4 regions of the Bradyrhizobium sp. INPA03-11B genome follow, and region 2 is predicted to be linked to each of the others. Evidence: predicted binding sites of a transcription regulator. Region 2 holds the regulator's gene; each other region holds the start of a gene.

Region 1 (4,941 bases), on a different contig from region 2:
TGCATGATCCGCCCGGGCATGAAGGTGAACAGCCCGGCAATGACCAGCGCGCCGAAGAAAATCCCGATCATCGTGAACTTGTGGCTGCGGGCATTGTGGCTCCGCGCCGCCATCACGCCGAGCACCAGCATGACCAGCGAGAAGATCGACAGCAGGTGGATCGGGCTCCACGGGCCGACCAGGCGGATCTGATGGATCCAGAACGAGCTCCCGGCGACGACCAGCATCAGGATCACCCAGATCCAGCCCAGCGTCCGGTGCGGCAGCGTGCCCTTGGGTGCGGCGAGCTGAATGGAGCCGAGCACGAAGGCGGCCATCGCGGCGAAGGCATGGAGCGGGATCGCAGGCGCAGCGTCGAGCAATGGCGCGAGGCTCATGGTGGCGGCCCTTGAATTGAGCTGGCGGCCAAACATCGCTCGCCGCAGGCCGATGTAAATATCATTCACATCGGCCTGTGTCAAAGTCAGGGGAACTCGTCCTCGCCGCCTCCAGAGATTCGTGAGTCAGCAAGCGGCTATGGAGTTATCCTCATAATTCACACGAGGAAATTGCCATCACGCATCGCAACGCCGCTCCGGGAAATGATCTTCACGGAGCGACGGCATGAGCGCCGGAAAGCAACGTTCGATCAGAACGGGATATCGTCGTCCATGTCGCTGTTGCGGCTGCCGCCGCCGGCGGCCACCGCGCGCCGCGGCGCCGAGCTGACCGGACCGGACGAGCCGAAATCGCTGCCGCCGTCATCGGAGAAGCTGCCGCCTCCACCGCCGCGCCCGTCGAGCATGGTGAGGTTGGAGTTGAAGCCCTGCAGCACGACTTCGGTCGAGTACTTCTCGACGCCGGACTGGTCGGTCCATTTGCGGGTCTGCAACTGACCCTCGATGTACACCTTGGCGCCCTTCTTGAGGTACTGCTCGGCGACCTTGCAGAGGCCCTCGTTGAAGATCACGACGCGGTGCCACTCGGTCTTTTCCTTGCGCTCGCCGGTGCCCTTGTCGCGCCAGGTCTCCGAGGTCGCGATGGACAGGTTTGCGATCGGACGGCCGTCCTGCGTCCGCCGGATTTCCGGATCCTTGCCGAGGTTTCCAACCAGGATCACCTTGTTCACGCTTCCTGCCATCGCATCATCTCCACTCAAAAACCGGGCGTCCGGACATCGGCCGCCGCTCTCAACCTTCGCCACTTACTTTGCAGGCGTCGTGGATGACCCTATACGCCGGCGCCGGCCCGCCGCCTTTGCCCGTGCGCGGTTATCCACGATTATCGAGATATAGCACCGCAGCCGATCATGTTCCAGTTTTGTTCGCCACAACCAGCCGTAGCAGCGGCGAATGGCGATGGAACCGCAGCCGATTTCGATCCCGGCCGCCGCGGGCTTGATCAGCCTTTGAAAACACAAGCTAAATCAACTGCTTGTATCAGCCTTACTTCTTCCGCAAGTGTGGCTTTTGGGAGACGGCGCTTCCGGTTGAATCAGCGTATAGCTACCACCCATGACGCGGGCGCTCGCGTCTGAGGTCGGCTTCGGGACAAATTGGAAGCCGATCGGGGAGCTGGGAGATTGATGATGAAGAAGTTTTTGCTCGGTACGGTTGCCCTGATTGCGTTCGCCGCGCCTGCTGCGGCCGCCGACCTGGCGGCGCGCCCCTACACCAAGGCGCCGCCGATGATCGCCGCCGTCTATGACTGGAGCGGCTTCTACATCGGCGTCAACGGCGGCTGGGGCTCGAGCCACAATTGCTGGGACCAGGTCCCGGGTGGCGTGTTCATCGGATCGGATGGTTGCCACGACGCAACCGGCGGCGTCGCCGGCGGTCAGATCGGCTATCGCTGGCAGGCTGGCGCCTGGGTGTTCGGCCTCGAAGCGCAGGGCGACTGGGCTGACCTGAAGGGCAGCAACAACAGCGCGCTGTTCCCGGGCCTGTTCACCAACCAGTCGAAGATCGACGCGTTCGGCCTGTTCACCGGCCAGGTCGGCTACGCCGTCAACAACGTGCTGCTCTACGCCAAGGGCGGTGCGGCGCTGACCGACAACCGCTTCAACACCTACTTCACGCCGACCGGCGTGCTCGCCGGCAGCGCCAGCGACACCCGCTGGGGCGGCACCATCGGTGCCGGCATCGAGGTCGGCTTCGCGCCGAACTGGACCGCTGGTGTCGAGTACGACCACCTGTTCATGCAGGACAAGACCTACAACCTCACCACCCCCACCGGCGCGCTGTTCAGCAGCATCCGCGACCGCCAGGACGTCGACGTCGTCACCGTCCGCGTGAACTACAAATGGGGTGGCCCGGTGGTTGCGCGCTACTGATCGCGCGATCCGGTTTGATCCAGACCAAAGGCCGGCCTCGCGCCGGCCTTTTTGTTTGTGGGGTCGGCCGTGAGCGGTGGTGCCGCGGTTGGCGACATCCTGCGTCGCTACAATGCCGGGCTCGTACCTTCCCCTGCCTCGGCCAGCGACACGCGCTGGGACTCGGCTTCGAATACATATCCGCAGCGAAGTACTGAGGCGGCCTCAGCTCACGCATCACTGCCTCGCATCGAAATATCGGAGCCGGACTCGCGCCGGCTGTTTCGCTGCGCAGGCACGCCAGCGCGGGCCGTTTTCCGTGCATTGTGGTTTCACAGATACACAACTTCCAGCATTTCTCTGTAGAAGCACGCGTACGTCACGCAACACTGCCGCGACGCTCCCTTCAAATGCGTGAAGGGGGACAACAAGAAAATGGGCAAGAAAAACGGGATTTGGACTTTGAAAATCAGGAATGTTCTGCTGGCCTCGGCCGGCCTGTTTGCCCTCAGCGCAATTGCACCGGCAATGGCCGCCGATCTCGCCGCACGCGGCCCCTACGTCAAGGCTCCGCCGCCGGCCGCGATCTACAACTGGACCGGCTTCTACATCGGTGGCTTCGGCGGCTACGCCAGCGAGGATTCCGGCAATCCGAAGATGGAAGGCGGCTTCGCGGGCGGCACCGTCGGCTACAACTGGCAGGCCGGCAACATCGTGTACGGCATCGAGGCCGACGGCGGCTGGGCTGACGTCAACGCTTCCGCCACCGCGTTCGGCATCACCGCGACGAGCAAGATCGACGCGCTCGGCACCGCGCGCGGCCGCATCGGCTTCGCGGTCGACAAGGTGCTGTTCTACGGCACCGGCGGCTACGCCTGGGTCGACAACAAGCTGACCCTCAGCGCGGGCGGCGTGAGCGCATCGCAGAGCAACTTCCACTCCGGCTGGACCGTCGGCGCCGGCATCGAAGCGTTCATCGCGCCGCAGTGGTCGATCAAGGGCGAGTACCTGTATCGCAGCCTCGGCGGCGAGACCTATTTCGGCGTTCCGTCGGCCGACATCAACCTGCACAGCGTCCAGTTCGGCGTGAACTATCATTTCGGCGGCCCGATCGTCGCCAAGTACTGAGCCAAATACTGAGCCGATCTGCGAGCAGATCGCACGGAAAGGCCGGCCTCGCGCCGGCCTTTTTGCGTCAAAGCGTTTTCGAGCGAAGTCTGTCCCGGACTTTGATCCGGGATGGATCCCGGTTCGCGCCAGGAAAACGCGTCAAAACAGAAATCTGGAACCTGCCCTGCTGACGGCTGCTGCCATCAGGCAAACTATCCGTTGATGGACGCTATTCAGCACTGGAAATTGTCGGCCGTTCTTCCTACGTTCCAGTCCTCACACCCCCATCGGCGCAAGCTCCCGGCATCACCGGCGATGCGCGCCCAAAAAAGGCGCCCAAGCATGCGCCCGGAACCGTCGCAATGGATGAAGTGCTCAAGGCGAAGCGCCAACAGAACGCCGGCTCCTCATCGCGCGCCATCACGATCCGCGGCGCGCGCGAACACAATCTGAAGAACATCGACGTCGAGATTCCGCGCGACAAGCTCGTGGTGTTCACCGGCCTGTCCGGCTCCGGCAAGTCGTCGCTCGCATTCGACACCATCTATGCCGAGGGCCAGCGCCGCTACGTCGAGTCGCTGTCGGCCTATGCGCGGCAATTTTTGGAGATGATGCAGAAGCCGGATGTCGACCAGATCGACGGCCTGTCGCCGGCGATCTCGATCGAGCAGAAGACCACCTCGAAGAACCCGCGCTCCACCGTCGGCACCGTCACCGAGATCTACGACTACATGCGCCTGTTGTGGGCGCGCGTCGGCGTGCCCTATTCGCCCGCCACGGGCCTGCCGATCGAGAGCCAGATCGTCTCGCAGATGGTCGACCGCGTGCTGGCGCTGCCGGAAGGCACCCGCCTCTATCTGCTGGCGCCGGTCGTGCGCGGCCGCAAGGGCGAATACAAGAAGGAGCTCGCCGAGTACCTCAAGAAGGGTTTTCAGCGCGTCAAGATCGACGGCACCTTCTACGAGCTCGCCGAGGCGCCGGCGCTCGACAAGAAGTTTCCGCACGACATCGACGTCGTGGTCGACCGCATCGTGGTGCGTCCCGATCTCGCCCAGCGCCTCGCCGAAAGTTTCGAGACCGCGCTGAAGCTCGCCGAGGGTCTTGCGGTGATCGAGTATGCCGACGCGCCCGCCGCGGCCGCGCAGGACGAGAAGAAAGAGGACAAGAAGAAAACCGCGAAGATCCACGACAAGAGCGGCCCCGAGCGCATCCTGTTCTCGGAGAAGTTCGCCTGTCCGGTGTCCGGCTTCACGATCCCCGAGATCGAGCCGCGCCTGTTCTCGTTCAACAACCCCTATGGTGCCTGCCCGGCCTGCGGCGGCCTCGGCGTCGAGCAGCATATCGACGAGGACCTGGTCATCCCCGACAAGGAGCTGACCCTGCGCAAGGGCGCGATCGCGCCCTGGGCGAAGTCGTCCTCGCCCTACTACATCCAGACCCTGACCGCGCTCGGCAAGCACTACAAGTTCACGCTCGACACCAAGTGGAAGGACCTGACCAAGAAGGTGCAGGCCGCGCTGCTGCACGGCTCCGGCGACGAC
Region 2 (4,941 bases):
CGCACGCATCCGCACCACGCTCGACGGCGACCAGCGCGCGATCGCAACCGCGCTGCTCACCGGCCGGCGCGATGCGATCACGACGCCGGTCAACGATGCGATGTTCATCTCGGGGCTCGGCCACGTGCTGTCGATCTCCGGCTACCACATGGCTGTCGTCGCAGGCGTCGTGTTCTTCACGATCCGCGCGCTGCTTGCGCTGTTTCCGGCGCTGACGGCGGGGCACCCGATCAAGAAATGGGCCGCGGCGGCCGCGCTGGTCGCCGCGGCGTTCTATCTCTTGCTGTCGGGAGCCGAGGTCGCGACCCAGCGGTCGTTCTTCATGACGGCCGTGGTGCTGATCGCCGTGATCGTCGACCGCCGCGCGATCACTTTCCGCACGCTGGCAGTGGCCGCGCTGATCGTGCTCGCGATCGCGCCGGAGGCGCTGGTGCATCCGAGCTTCCAGATGTCGTTCGCCGCGACGCTCGGGCTGGTGGCGCTGGTGCAGATCGGGCTGCCGAACCTTCTGGCATCGCCGGACCATTCGGCGACCGCGCGGGTCGCGCTGTGGGGCGGGCGCGAGCTCACGATGCTGACGCTGGCCTCGCTGGTCGCAGGGCTCGCGACGACCCCGTACGCCGCGTTCCACTTCCATCGCGTGACGCCCTACGGGCTGCTCGCGAACCTTGCGGCCATGCCCGTGGTGTCGGCCGTGGTGATGCCGGCGGGCCTGCTCGGGCTCCTCGCCATGCCGTTCGGCTTCGACGGCGTGTTCTGGGCGATCATGGGGTTCGGCATCGACTGGATGATCCTGGTGACGCAATGGGTCGCGGCGCTGCCCGGCGCGGTCGGCCGGATGGCGGCGTTCGGTGTCGGGCCGATGATCCTGGCGAGTGCCGGTCTGATCCTGCTCGGATTGTTGCGTTCGCCGCTGCGCTGGTCGGGGGCCTCGTTGCTCGTGGTGGCCTCGGTCTGGGCGGTGCGGGTGCCGCAGCCGGACGTTCTGGTCTCCGCCGATGGCCGCAATGTCGCGGTGCGTGGCGGCGACGGCCGGCTGCATCTGATGCACAGCGCCAAGGATGCCTTTCTCGTGAAGGAATGGCTGGCGGCCGATGCTGATGCCCGAACGGCCGCGGATGCGTCGCTCGGCGAGGGGGTCTCCTGCGATCCGAGCGGCTGCGTGACGCAAGGGCCCGGTGGCGCCTTCGTCGCGCTGGCGACCCGGCCGGAGGCGCTGGCGGACGATTGCGAGCGCGCGGCGCTGATCGTGACCGCGCGGCCGCCACCGCCGCGGGACTGCGCCGCCTCCGTGATCGACGCCGAGCGGCTGCGGCGCCACGGCGCGCTGATGCTGCGGCGGAACCGGGACGGCTACGCCATCGATGCGGTCAAGCCGGGCGGGATCGACCGGCCGTGGTCGCCGGCGGTTCCCGGCTATGGCGAGAGCGAGACCACGCTGCGCGCGCCCACCGCCGCGCCGCGGCCCGCCGTCGACGCGACGCCGTCCGAGGTCGATCTGCAAGGCGAGGATTAGTAAGGCGAGGATTAGCCGGGATCGAGCGAGGTGCCGGAGGGCAGCTCAAACAGGCCGAGATGGTATTCGTCGGAGTCGGGGCCGCCGTCGGGCTTCTTGACGAGAGTGAAGACCGCCTCGGGAAACCGTTCCCAGACCTTCAGGTCGTCGGCCGTGACCGTCAGCCAGCCGAACCGGAACATGTAGCGGCCCGGTTCTGTGACGCGTCCAGCTTTTTGCCATGTGACCTTATCGACCACCGCGCACGTCCTCCGTGCACGATGATGCGCCAAGCCGTCCGCCGACGCAAATCTCCAGATGCGCCCCGGAACCCGACGTCCGGGGTCGCTCGAAATCGCTTAGGTCATCCGCCGCCGAACGGTTCATTCCGCGGCGACGATGCGCTCAACCCAAAAACAGCGACGCGAATGCAGAGGGCCGCCGCTCCACAACCTTCGGCTTCTGCTCGACCGGCGGATGCAGCGCCGGCAGTTGCAGCACGCTGACGCGCTGCCCCTCGACGAGCTGGGTCACCAGCACATGGCTTCCGTCGGGGAATTCGACCGCGTCGTGATGGCGGTCGGGCACGTCGGGCTCGACTTCGTTGAACACGCCGACGCGGAAGTTCATCGTCTTGGTCCAGATCCAGCGGCTGTCGTAGCGAACGTTCTCGGCGAAAGCGAGCTCGGTGCCTGGCAGCATGCAGACCGCGACAGTGGGATCGTTCTCCGAAGCAAAGCCGCGGGTCGACGTGCCGCGGAAGGTCGTCGTGATCAGCGTCTCTCCGACAATGGCGGGGCGCGATGCCACGGCGTGCAGACTATAGTCACACATCGGTTGGCTCCTCATTTCGAGGTAGCGACCCGTGCCTCTCCTTGAGGCATAGGGCCTCTACCAGAGTGGACGATAGCGAACGAGTGTCTGCTCGTTTCTGGGCTATTCTACGACTGGCCTGAGACCGCCTCAATCACAAACACGCGACGCTGCGTGAGAGGTATCGGAGCGCATCGGGCTGGCCGCATGCTGCGCTATCTTCCAAGGAACGATCCGACGTGTTGCTCGTTCCTCGCCGCTGCAAGTATTTGCAACTCAGTACTTGCGATAGAGGCCGATCAGCTTGCCCTGGATGCGGACCCGGTTCGGCGGCAGGATGCGCACTTCATAGGCGGTGTTGGCCGGCTCCAGCGCGATCGACGCGCCGCGGCGGCGGAAGCGCTTCAGGGTGGCTTCCTCCTCGTCGATCAGCGCCACCACGATGTCGCCGGTGTTGGCGACGTCGTTGCGCTGGATCAGCGCCATGTCGCCGTCGAGGATGCCGGCATCGACCATCGAGTCGCCGCGCACTTCCAGCGCATAATGCTCGCCGGCGCCGAGCATGTCGGGCGGCACGCTGATGGTGTGGCTGCGGGTCTGCAGCGCCTCGATCGGCGTACCGGCGGCGATCCGGCCCATCACGGGGACGGCGACCGGACGGTTGCCGTCGTCCTCGGCGACCGGGGGCGTGCTGGTGCGCTTGCCGAGGGTGCCTTCGATGACGCTCGGCGTGAAGCCGCGGCGGCCGTTGCCGCCGCCGGCCGCGAGCTCGGGCAGCTTGATGACTTCGATGGCGCGGGCGCGGTTGGGTAGGCGGCGGATGAAGCCGCGCTCCTCCAGCGCAGTGATCAGGCGGTGGATACCGGACTTCGAGCGCAGGTCGAGCGCATCCTTCATCTCGTCGAAGGAGGGCGGCACGCCGGCCTCTTTCAGACGTTCATTGATGAAACGCAGAAGTTCGTACTGTTTGCGCGTGAGCATCTCGAGTATTCCCCCGGTTGATAGCGTCGTTCGATTCCGAGACTCTTCAGTGGGGCCTGCAGGCCGGGCCTGACCTCAGGAGCATTGTGCTTGTTGCAAGCGCTCCCTGGCGGCCTCCCGTTTGTAGACACCAGCACTCGAAACAAATCATGAACGGACACTATATGTTCGATATGTGTTCTGCAACCACTTAATTTCAGGTGAACGCGCTCGGCAACGCACAATGAGCGGGCCGCGAAAGCCTCACTCAGGCAGCGTCAGGATCTCGCATTCGGTGCCTTTGACAGCCGCCGGCGCAAACGGCGGACGCACGAGAAGTGCCCGTGCCGCAGCGAGATTCCCGAGCAGCGACGAGTCCTGCTGCATGACAGGCGTTGCGATCAGCGTGCCGTCTTCGCGCTCGTCCAGGCGCGCGCGCAGATAGTCCTCGCGCTGATCGTTGGCGGCGAGGTCGCGGCCGAGCAGGGCGCTCGCGCGGCGATGATGAATCGTTTTTCGGCCGCTCAACGCGCGAATCAACGGCACCAGGAACAGGAAGGCGCAGACATAGGACGACACCGGATTGCCGGGCAGGCCGATCACCCGCATCGGCCCTAGCCGGCCGTGCATCATCGGCTTGCCGGGCCGCATCGCGATGCGCCAGAACGCCATCTGGACGCCCTCGGCCTCCAGCGACTTCTTGACGAGATCGTGGTCGCCGACCGAGGCGCCGCCGGTGGTGATCAGGATGTCGGCACCGCTCTCGCGCGCCCGGCGGATGCCGGCCGTGGTCGCCTCCACGGTGTCGGCGGCGATCCCGAGGTCGACGGTCTCGGCGCCTTCGGCCCGCGCCAGCGCCCGCAGTGCGTAACCGTTGGAATAGACGATCTGTCCGGCGCCGGGCTTTGATCCCGGCATCACCAGCTCATCGCCGGTTGCCAGCACCGCGACCTTCGGCCGGCGGCGGACCGCGAGCTCCGGGTAGTTCATGGCCGCCGCCAGCGACAGCGCGCGGTCGGAGAGGCGGCTGCCGGCGGCGAGCAGCACGTCGCCCTCGCGGAAGTCGACGCCCGCGGCGCGGATGTGCCGTCCGGCGGCTGCCGCCTCTGATATCGCGATGTGGTCGCCGTCGACCCTGGTGTCCTCCTGGATGATGACGGCGTCGGCGCCGTTGGGGATCACGCCGCCGGTAAAGATCCGCACCGCCTCGCCGGCACCGACCGTCCGCTCGAACGGCCGGCCGGCGGCGACTTCGCCGATCACCTTGAGCCGGGCCTTCAGATCGGCCGCGTCGGCTGCCCGCACCGCATAGCCGTCCATCGCCGACATCGGCTGCGGCGGCTGGGTGCGGAGCGCGGCGAGGTCACCCGCCAGCGTGCGGTGGTAAGCGGCATCGAGCGCGACCATTTCCTGCGGCAGCGGCTCGGCGCCGGCGAGAACGGCGGACAGGGCATCGGCAACCGGCATCAGGGCCACGCTCAGAACTCCTCAAATCCAGGGTTCAAATCCCGGCGTTCAAATACCAAGTGCAGTCAGCGCCGTTGCCACGTCATCCGTCGATGTCACGTGGATGGCACGAAGGCCGCGCGCCCGCGCACCCTCGATATTGGCAGCCAGGTCGTCGAAGAACAGGATCCGCGACGCCGGCACGCCGATGGCTTTTACCACATGAT
Region 3 (4,941 bases), on a different contig from region 2:
CGACGCCTGCTGGCGTCCCGCAACCAAGCCTTACGGGTCGATCAGGGCGCGGCTCTCCGTGTCCCAACGCCACAGCCGGTCATTGGTCAACTCCGTGCCGCCCCACCAGCGATGGATCGGATTGTACTGGCTGAAGTCGGCAGCGCCCTCGACGATCGATTTGCCGAGGCCGGTCAGCACGAGCCGGCTGAGCTTGTAGCGCTGATGACGGTCAGGGTCTTCATGCATGTCGAGATCGAATGGGCCCTCATCGAGGCCTGAGATGGCAGGCACAGGACAACGGGCCAGACCATCCAGCAGAGCCCCTGTCTGCCAATAACCGAACGTCCGCCGAGCGTTGAGTTTCTCGTGCCCGGGAAACAGGTCGTACGGATGGACATGTCCAGTAGATATCAACTCCAGCATCCGCATTTCCGTCGCGCTGAGCCCAGAGCTACGCCATGGAAGTTCCTCCAGCAGCGCGACGACTGAGTTTCGCAATTGCGGCAGCGCGCCCAGATCCTGATTCAGCAGAATGAACCAGGCTTCCGGCGTTGACGCGCCCCAGGCTCTCCACGCGGCGCTGGCGGCTTCGAGATGCTGGGTACCGATGGGGACCACGCGCGGCTGCCAAGCCGTCAACTCGGTCGGCTGCTGCTCGCCGATGGCGCGATCCGCCTGCAGTATCGCAAGCCTGGATCTGACGGTTGGGTGCGGCCGCAGGTAATCCAGCAGCCAGACCAACTGCAACTGCGAGTTCGGATCGGGATCGACCCATAGATCGACGGCATCGAAGCGCTCGCAGAATTCAATCAATCCCAGACCCTGACGATGCGCGTCCTCGAGCGATCGACCGGTGAGATTGTCCAGCCAGTGGGCTCCGGCACCGCTCGAAGCCGCGCGTCGCGAGAACATCGCATCGAGTTCGCTTGACGCCGGCAATCTTCCGCAAGCGAACTGCAATTCGACACCGATCACGGAATCGGCAAACCGTGCCGCCTTCACGGCGCCCGCTCCGCTATCAGTGAAGGTGAGGACGAGTCGAGTCATGACGGGCCACCCTGCGCTCAGGCCAGTTTCAGCTATGGGGCGACCAGGGTGCGGCCCAGCGCGTCCCAGCGCCACAGCCGGTCGTTGGTCAACTCCGTGCCGCCCCACCAGCGATGGATCGGGTTGTACTGGCTGAAGTCGAGTTCACCATCCAGCACCTCCTGGCCAAAATCAGTGACCGACAGCCGACTGAACATTCGTTCTTGATGCGCCTTCGAATTGTCCACCACAACGCGCTCTGCAGGCAATCCAGCAAGGACAGGCGATCGACAATATGCGAGCCCATCCAGCACCAGGTGTGCTTCCTGAAAATCGAACACGCCGCGTTCCCTGTACAGATCACTTGTGATGGGCCCCGGCTTGGTCTCGCCTTCAGCGACGAGCTCCAGCATTCGCAATTCGGTCGCGCCAAGACCGGTTTCCTGATCGGGAAGCTCCTCGAACAGTGCGATGAGCGCCGCGCGGAGCTGCGGTATGACCGACAGGTCTTCCGCCAGGAGGTCGAAGCAGGGCTGCGGTGTGGATGCGTGTCCAGGCGCGGCTGGCCAGTTCCAGACGCTGATCCGTCATTGTGAGTTTCGGCAATCGCCATTGTGCCAGGCCAGCACCTCCGCGTGCGGCGACGATCTCGACATCCGTCTGGACCACCACGAGCTTCGACAGGATACGCCGGTGAGGACGCAGAAAGTCGAGCAGCCAGACCAGGACTAGCTGGTCGTTCGGGCGGGGATCGGCCCAGAGCTCGATGCTGCTGCAGCGATCGCAGAATTCGAGCAAACTGAGAGAATGATCGCCTACCGGAGCGAGGTGTTTCCGGCTTGCGACGTCGAGCCAATGCGTGCCGAAGTCATGATGTTCGGCGGAGCGTCGCTCCAACGAGCTCGCAAGCTCGGCGCGAGACGGCAGCGCTCCCCAAACGAAGCGCGGCCTGAAGCCAATGGCGATATCGGCCTGCCCTGCCCGTCTGAGCATGGTGCCCGCAAGATCGCTCGTCGCCAGGATCAGACGTGTCATGGCAGTCATCGTTGGTTTGCTCAACGAGTGCAGCAAAACAAAACGGGCGCCGGAGACGTCGGCAACTCAACGTCCTCAGCGCCCGCTTCCAGCGAAATCATGTCTGCTTGAGGTCTACTCCTCCGTCGGCTCCTCGCCGTCGGCGTCACGCTCGGGCGCGCCGGCGAGGATCTGCTCGGAGATCAGGCCGGAGTTCTGCCGGATCGCGGCTTCGATCTTGGTGGTGATATCGGGATTGGCGCGCAGGAACGCCTTCGAATTCTCGCGACCCTGGCCGAGCCGCTGGCTGTCATAGGAGAACCAGGCACCCGACTTCTCGACGAGACCGGCCTTGACGCCGAGGTCGAGGATCTCGCCCATCTTGGAAACGCCCTCGCCGTACATGATGTCGAACTCGACCTGCTTGAAGGGCGGCGCCAGCTTGTTCTTCACCACCTTGACGCGGGTGGTGTTGCCGACCACCTCGTCGCGCTCCTTGATCGCGCCGATGCGGCGGATGTCGAGGCGGACCGAGGCATAGAACTTCAACGCATTGCCGCCGGTGGTGGTTTCCGGCGAACCGTACATCACACCGATCTTCATGCGGATCTGGTTGATGAAGATCACCATCGTGTTCGACTTGTTGATCGAGGCGGTGAGCTTGCGCAGCGCCTGGCTCATCAGGCGCGCCTGCAGGCCCGGCAGCGCATCGCCCATCTCGCCCTCGAGCTCGGCCTTCGGCACCAGCGCCGCGACAGAATCGACCACCAGCACATCGACCGCACCGGAGCGCACCAGCGTGTCGCAGATTTCCAGCGCCTGCTCGCCGGTGTCCGGCTGCGAGATCAGGAGCTCGTCGATGTTGACGCCGAGCTTGCGCGCATAGACCGGATCGAGCGCATGTTCGGCGTCGATGAAGGCGCAGATGCCGCCCTTCTTCTGGCCTTCTGCCACCGTGTGCAGCGCCAGCGTGGTCTTGCCCGAGGATTCCGGACCGTAGATCTCGACGATGCGCCCCTTCGGCAGGCCGCCGACGCCGAGCGCGATGTCGAGCCCGAGCGATCCCGACGACACCGTCTCGACATCCATCGAGCGGTCGTTCTTGCCGAGCTTCATCACCGAGCCCTTGCCGAACTGGCGCTCGATCTGGGAGAGCGCGGCTGAGAGGGCCTTGGACTTGTCCATGGAGGATCCTTCGACGATACGCAGTGCGGTGGCGGACATTTGGGATGTGCTCCTTATGGCGAGGATTCGCTAGCGGGACAAACGGCGGGTGAGATCAGACGGAATGCGTTGTTGATAGGAATCCCGTACCACGTTTGTTCCATGTTCGCAATATGTTCTTTTGGAAATTTAGGCGCTGTCCGTATTTAAGCCCAGTGTCCTAGATTGAATTTGAAAGTGCCCTAGTTCGGATTAAGCGAACGGAAACTATGGCTTAGCCGACGTTCTCGGTAGGACTACCGAGCGGAGGTCACCGAATGTTCTGCCCATCCCCGGCTCTTTATGCAGCCATAAGATTCACTATGCAGTTTGTGCCAGCTTCCGTCCCGGGGTTCTCCGTGGGTGAACGGGGTTCCTGTGCTATAAAGCGGAACTTGCGCTCTGGCAGGGAGCGGGACAAATGCCAATCAGCCGTTTGCTGAAGGCCGGCGAATATACGTCAGAAGAGGTCGAGCTGCTAAGCCAGGCCTTTGACCTCGCCTTGCGTGCGATGGACCTCGTTGATCGCAATGATCCGCTTTGTGAGATGGTGGCCCGCAAGGTTATTGAGGCCGGTGCTACAGGCATCAGCGATCCGAAAAAAATCGCGGGAATCGCCGTGGCTCGGATTGGTCTACGGTAAGGCCGCCTCAGTTGGCGGCCTCTTTCGCTTTTAGATTCGTCGCCATGATGGCGGCTTGGGCGCGGGCTTTTCCTGCGCACTTGACGGCGGCGGCAACGCCAAAGAAAACTGAACGACCTGCCGCCCATAATGGCGCGCGACCCGCCCCCCTAAATCCCAAAGAAGCGGCCCCAGCGAGGGGGTGCAAGCCGGGGCCAAGGTTACGTGTCATCCCTGAGGTGGCTTTAGGACACGAGGATATAGGCCGCGCCCACAGCGAGGCCGACCAACCCAAAGCCAATCACGGCGTATTCGCCGACGTCTATCTGATCGAACATGGCGCTAGTATGCGGCCGGATAACCGTTCCCGCATTCACTTAGGCAAGTCAGTGACGGTGTCATAAGAAACGGCCCCAGCACCCTTGGAGGTGATGCTGAGGCCGCCTTACCGCGCCGGCTGAAACGAGAGGGGGCCGCTCGCGTATTGCGGCCCCCAGCCAAGGAAATTCTCGAAAATCTCACGCCCTGAAATGCTCTCACCTCGGCAAGAGCTACTTTACACTTATCCACAGGTTTGAGGATTCCGGGAGAGCACGGTGTTCCGAAGAACGGAACTGATCATTAGTGATGTCCGAGACGGCCCCGGCGCGCTCGCAGGGGCTAGATGGCGGCCGGAGTCGTCCCACTAGCGCTCACTGTGAGCGCAATCACATTGTATCTGAACGGCGGAGCCGGTGATGATCCATCCCGGATTACCTCGCTTTGACGAGTGTCCTAATTCCCGTCTGCGAGTGTCGTAACTAGGACAGCACCGAAGCGCTGTGCACATTCCGGCGCGCGGGTCCCCAATCGGATTTGGGAATCTCGCCGTTCGGATCAAGCAAAGGGAAACCATGACTTAGCCGATGTTCTCGGCAGCGCGACCCGTGCTGCGATCACGGGATGTTCTAACGCCCGCCGGCTTTTATACGGCCATCAATCAATATGCGGTTTGTGCGACACGCCCGCGAGATTATGCACGCTTCTGGGCATATAGATTTCGATGGTGCCCAATTCGTTCGCAGTTCTCCGGCTGCCCGCGAGTTTGAGCCCGC
Region 4 (4,941 bases), on a different contig from region 2:
TGCCGGCGGCGCGGAAGGCGATGTCCGCGAGCCAGAACGAAAGCGGCGGCCCCATGTCGGTGCCGACCTGATATTCGCGGCCGAAGGCGAGGATGGTGGCGAGATTGCCGGGCGGGCTGCCGTAGAAGATCAGCGGCAGGACCAGCCAGATCGCGGCCTGCACCAGCACCACGACCCACACCACGAGGCGCGGCCGGGCGCGGATCAGTTCGACAACCAGGGAGGTAAACCGCATGAAACGCCTGAAATGCCCCAGCCACCCGCGAGCATGATCCGGAAAAGTGCGAAGCGGTTTTCCGAAAAGATCATGCTAGGACACGGCGGCGCAACTGATCCCGAGGGTTTTTGATAACGGCAGGCGGCGGTGGAGGCAACCGGCGTCAGGCATGCCAGTGCACTAACCCCAAACTCCATTGTCATCACCCGCGAAAGCGGGTGATCCAGTACGCCGCGGCCTCTCGATCGAAAACGACCGCCTCTGGAATACTGGATCGCCCGGTCGAGCCGGGCGATGACACCGTTGCGGGGGTTGGCGCCGTTGCCTGGGCTGGCGCCGTCGCGCGCTACGCCGCTTCCGACGCCGCGGCTTCGCTTTCGGCGTCCACCGTGAACAGGTCGGGCTCGGTGGGAAGCGGAAAATGCTTCAGCCGCGCGGCGACGACCGGGGCGAAGAAGCTGCGGTGATGGGTGCTCGGCCCGAGCCGGTCCAGCGCCTCGAGGTGCTCGGGCACGCCGTAGCCCTTGTGCTGCTCGAAACCGTAGCCGGGGCAATCCAGCGCCAGCGCGCACATCAGGCGGTCGCGCGTCACCTTGGCGATGATCGAGGCCGCCGCGATCGAGGCCACGATACCGTCGCCGCCGATCACCGCGTCGCAGTCGCAGGGCGTGGCGAGCTTGTCGCGCCCGTCGACGAAGACGTGCTTCGGCATTTCGGGTAGCGCGTGGACCGCGCGGGCCAGCGCCCACAGCGAGGCGCGCAGGATGTTGTCGCGATCGATTCGCGCCGGCGAGGCCACCGCGACCGAGAACGCAGCGGTGGCGCAGATTTCCTCGAACAGTTCCTCGCGGCGCTCGGCGGTCAGCCGCTTCGAATCGTCGAGGCCTTTTGGAACGCGAGCCGGATCGAGCACGACTGCGGCGGCAACCACGGGACCTGCCAGCGGGCCGCGCCCGGCCTCGTCACAGCCGGCGACCGGCCAGACGCCGCGCTTGATCAGCGCGCGCTCGCGGCGGAAGGTCGGCCGCGTCACGGTGATGACGCGCTTCTCCGATTTGCCCGGCGCGGACGGCTTGCCTGACTTGGCTGGCGCCGCTTTGGACGTGCTCTTGGACTTATCCCGAATCATGCGGGGATCGTGATCAACCAAGGCTCGCGGCGCAACCGGGAACCCGGCACCCTTCCCCGCTATTCAATTCGGCCTACTCCTCTTCCCGCACCTAGTCGGGAATCGACACCCGCCCGTGATCGAGCACCTCAAAACCCGGCGCGCGCACCACTTCCCAGGCGTGACCATCAGGATCGCCGAAATAGCCGCAATAGCCGCCGTAGCTGGTCGGCTGCGCCGGCTTCAGCAGCTTGGCGCCTTTCGACAGTGCGAACGCCATCACGCGATCGACCTCGGCGTCGTCGTTGCAATTCCAGGCAATCGAGACCCCATGGAATGCGGCCGGCCGCGGCTGATCAGGCAGTCCGGCGTCGTCGGCCAGCAGATGCCAGGGGAACAGCCCGAGCACGCTGCCGCCGGTCTCGAAGAAGGCGACCTCCTCGCCGGTCGCGCGCATCTTCCTGGTGAAGCCGAGGGACTCGTAGAAGGCGATGCTGGCGCGCATGTCGCTGACGCCGAGGGTCAGGACGGTGAAGCGTGCGGTCGGGGCGTTACTCATCGGCATACTCACTTTATTTGTGGCGTCGTCGCCGTGTTGCTTCTTCGTAGCCCGGATGGAGCGAAGCGCAATCCGGGGTCTTGTGTCCACGGTGAGAAGCTTCCCGGATTTCGCTGCGCTTCATCCGGGCTACGGGATCTCGCCTAGAACAGACTGAGCTGCTGCCCGCTGCGCTTCGGCTTGGCGAAGTGATCCGTGGTCAGCTTGGTGCGCCGCTTGTTGAGGCCGAGCTTTTCGCAGGCGATCTCGAAGCGGCGGCCGATCATCCAGGCCATCGGGCCGGTGCCCTTCATCCGCGTGCCCCATTGCGAGTCGTAGTCGCGGCCGCCGCGCATGTCGCGGATCAGCGTGAAGACGTGGCGATAACGATCGGGATAGTTCGCCATCAGCCATTCGCGAAAGAGATCGCGGACCTCGAGCGGCAGCCGCAGCAGCACGTAGCTCGCCTCCCTGGCGCCGGCATGCGCGGCGGCATCGAGGATGCGCTCGATCTCGGAATCGTTCAGCGCCGGGATCACGGGCGCGACCATCACCGTGGTCGGGATGCCGGCCTCGGTGAGCCGCTTGATCGCCTCGAGCCGCTTCGGCGGGGTCGATGCGCGCGGCTCCATGGTGCGGGCGAGCTTCGGATCGAGCGTCGTCACCGAGAGCGCGACCTTGGCGAGATTGCGCTTGGCCATCCGCGCCAGGATGTCGATGTCGCGGGTCACCAGCGCCGACTTGGTCACGATGCCCACCGGATGGCCGGCGCGCTCCAGCACCTCGAGAATGCCGCGCATAATTTTTCGCTCGCGCTCGATCGGCTGATAGGGATCGGTGTTGGTGCCGATCGCGATCATCCGCGCCTCGTAATCGGGCGCCGCCAGCTCCTTCTCGAGCAGCGCCGGCGCGTCCGGCTTGGCGAACAGTTTTGACTCGAAGTCCAGCCCCGGCGACAGGCCGAGATAGGCGTGGGTCGGCCGCGCGAAGCAATAGACGCAGCCATGCTCGCAGCCGCGATAGGGATTGATCGAGCGGTCGAAGCCGATGTCGGGCGAGTCGTTGCGGGTGATCACCTTGCGCGAGGTGTCGAGCGCCACGCTGGTGTTAAATGGCGGCAGGTCTTCGAGGCTCTGCCAGCCGTCGTCGAAGGCGACCCGCGCCTCGGCCTCGTAGCGGCCGCTGGCGTTGGACTGAGCGCCGCGACCGCGCCGCCGCTCACGCTCGATTGCGACCGCAAGTTCGGGAAAAGGGGTGGGTGCACCCGCCGGGTTATCGGAGGGCGCCGTTACCGGCGGGTGCTTGAGGGCATGAGAGGATGCTCGGCTCATGTTTTGAAGCTAACACAGCGCGAGAACAAATCAAGAACACGAGCAGAGAAATTCCACAGAACCATGCTGCAAAATTCTGCAGGCGAACAGGCTGCTTTGAATATGACAAGGTGATAACACGGCCGGAGTTTCCAGAACCGTTTGAGCCAGCGAAGCCTCAAATCATGCTGAGCGTGATCATTCCAACCGACGGGATCGAGCGCACCGCGGTCGCAACCTTGGCCGCGCTGGTGCCGGGCGCGGCCGCGGGCGTGATCCGCGAAGTGCTGCTGGTCGACCGCACCAATACCGACATCATGGAGCGCGTCGCCGACGTCGCCGGCTGCCGCTTCCTGCGCTTCGAGGGCACGCGCGCCGCAGCGCTCGCGGCCGGCGCACGGCAGGCGCGCTCGCCCTGGCTGATGTTCCTGCATCCGGGCGCGGTGCTCGATGCCGGCTGGATCGAGGAGACCACCCAGTTCATCCAGATGGTGGCGGCAAGCGGCAAAGACCGCGCCGGCATCTTCCGCTACGCCCGCGCGCCCTACTCCGACCCCGGCCTGCGCGACGGCATCAAATTCGTCGCCCGGATGATCACCGGCCCCTCGGCCGAACAGGGCCTGCTGATCGCGCGCGAGCATTACGAGCGGATCGGCGGCTACCGGCCGGACGCCCGCCGTTCCGAGGCGCGGCTGCTGCGCCGGCTCGGCCGCTCCTCCCGCACCATGCTGCGCAGCCGGATCATGGTCGCTTAAACGCTCTTGCATATTATTTGATTCCGTCAAATAATATATTTGATGAAATCAAATTCCTACGACGCCACCCTCGAGAGCCAGGTTGCCGCGGTCCGCAGCTTCAGCCGGTTCTATACCCGCAAGCTCGGCATCATCGAGCCGAAGCTGCTGCACTCCCCGTTCACGCTACAGGAAGCGCGGATCATCTACGAGCTTGCGCACCGCGAGCACTGCATCGCGACCGACCTGGTGCGCGACCTCGACCTCGATGCCGGCTTCGTCAGCCGCACGCTGGCAGCGCTGCAACGCCGCCAGATCGTGACGCGCAAACCGTCGAAGGCCGACAAGCGCGTCAACGAGGTGGCGCTGACCGCCAAGGGCCGCGCCACGGCCGCAGACCTCGACAGCCGCTCGCGCGACGAGGTCGCGGCGCTGCTGATGCAGATCGACAGCAACCACCGCGCCGCGGTGGTGCATGCGATGAGCACAATCGAACAAGCGTTGGAGCCAACCATGCAAAAACCCACCGGCTTCCTGCTGCGCAGCCACCGCGTCGGCGACATGGGCTGGGTCGTCTCGCGACAGGGACAAGCCTACGCCGCGGAATATGGCTGGGACATCAGCTACGAGGCGCTGGTAGCCGAGATCTGCGCGCAGTTTCTGCGATCGTTCGATCCTGTCCGCGAGCATTGCTGGATCGCGGAGGTCGACGGCGAGCCGGTCGGCTCGATCTTCCTGGTCAACGGCGGTGACGGAGTCGCCAAGCTGCGGCTGTTGCTGGTCGAGGAGAAGGCGCGCGGGCTCGGCGTCGGCCGCGCCCTGGTCGAGCAGTGCATCCGCGCCGCGCGCGAGAACGGCTACAAGAAGATGACGCTGTGGACCCAGAGCATCCTGGTCGCCGCGCGCGGCATCTACGCCCGCGCCGGCTTTCAACGCGTCAAGGAAGAGAAGCACCACAGCTTTGGCGCCGATCTGGTCGGCGAGACCTGGGAGCTCGAGTTGTGAAGCCGCAGCGCCGCGAAACCGGGCGGCGC

The links. Region 2 encodes LexA, which represses DNA repair genes until DNA is damaged. Its sites were predicted from a motif close to TGTTCNNNNTGTGTTCNG; they were not measured.
Region 1: a site for LexA is predicted at 3,655-3,672, ahead of uvrA (excinuclease ABC subunit UvrA). Genes of this name have one in related genera too.
Region 3: a site for LexA is predicted at 3,350-3,367, ahead of recA (recombinase RecA). Genes of this name have one in related genera too.
Region 4: a site for LexA is predicted at 3,216-3,233, ahead of QMZ05_RS29975 (PA0069 family radical SAM protein). Genes of this name have one in related genera too.

The regions. Positions count from the first base shown of each region.
Region 1 covers NZ_JASGSR010000020.1:85,099-90,039, reverse strand. The annotation lists gene QMZ05_RS11145 (DUF2306 domain-containing protein) at 1-377, opposite strand, end outside; gene QMZ05_RS11140 (single-stranded DNA-binding protein) at 629-1,120, opposite strand; gene QMZ05_RS11135 (outer membrane beta-barrel protein) at 1,568-2,311, shown strand; gene QMZ05_RS11130 (outer membrane beta-barrel protein) at 2,759-3,418, shown strand; gene uvrA (excinuclease ABC subunit UvrA) at 3,763-4,941, shown strand, end outside.
Region 2 covers NZ_JASGSR010000022.1:85,653-90,593, forward strand. The annotation lists gene QMZ05_RS11930 (ComEC/Rec2 family competence protein) at 1-1,516, shown strand, start outside; gene QMZ05_RS11935 (hypothetical protein) at 1,528-1,755, opposite strand; gene QMZ05_RS11940 (hypothetical protein) at 1,901-2,329, opposite strand; gene lexA (transcriptional repressor LexA) at 2,585-3,289, opposite strand; gene glp (gephyrin-like molybdotransferase Glp) at 3,533-4,744, opposite strand; gene QMZ05_RS11955 (HAD family phosphatase) at 4,784-4,941, opposite strand, start outside.
Region 3 covers NZ_JASGSR010000023.1:32,603-37,543, forward strand. The annotation lists gene QMZ05_RS12110 (hypothetical protein) at 31-1,029, opposite strand; gene QMZ05_RS12115 (hypothetical protein) at 1,062-1,421, opposite strand; gene QMZ05_RS12120 (hypothetical protein) at 1,402-2,043, opposite strand; gene recA (recombinase RecA) at 2,158-3,246, opposite strand; gene QMZ05_RS12130 (hypothetical protein) at 3,647-3,868, shown strand.
Region 4 covers NZ_JASGSR010000094.1:27,018-31,958, forward strand. The annotation lists gene QMZ05_RS29960 (glycosyltransferase family 39 protein) at 1-235, opposite strand, end outside; gene QMZ05_RS29965 (ribonuclease HII) at 564-1,346, opposite strand; gene QMZ05_RS29970 (VOC family protein) at 1,438-1,884, opposite strand; gene QMZ05_RS29975 (PA0069 family radical SAM protein) at 2,028-3,194, opposite strand; gene QMZ05_RS29980 (glycosyl transferase) at 3,359-3,928, shown strand; gene QMZ05_RS29985 (helix-turn-helix domain-containing GNAT family N-acetyltransferase) at 3,971-4,912, shown strand; gene QMZ05_RS29990 (RSP_7527 family protein) at 4,909-4,941, shown strand, end outside.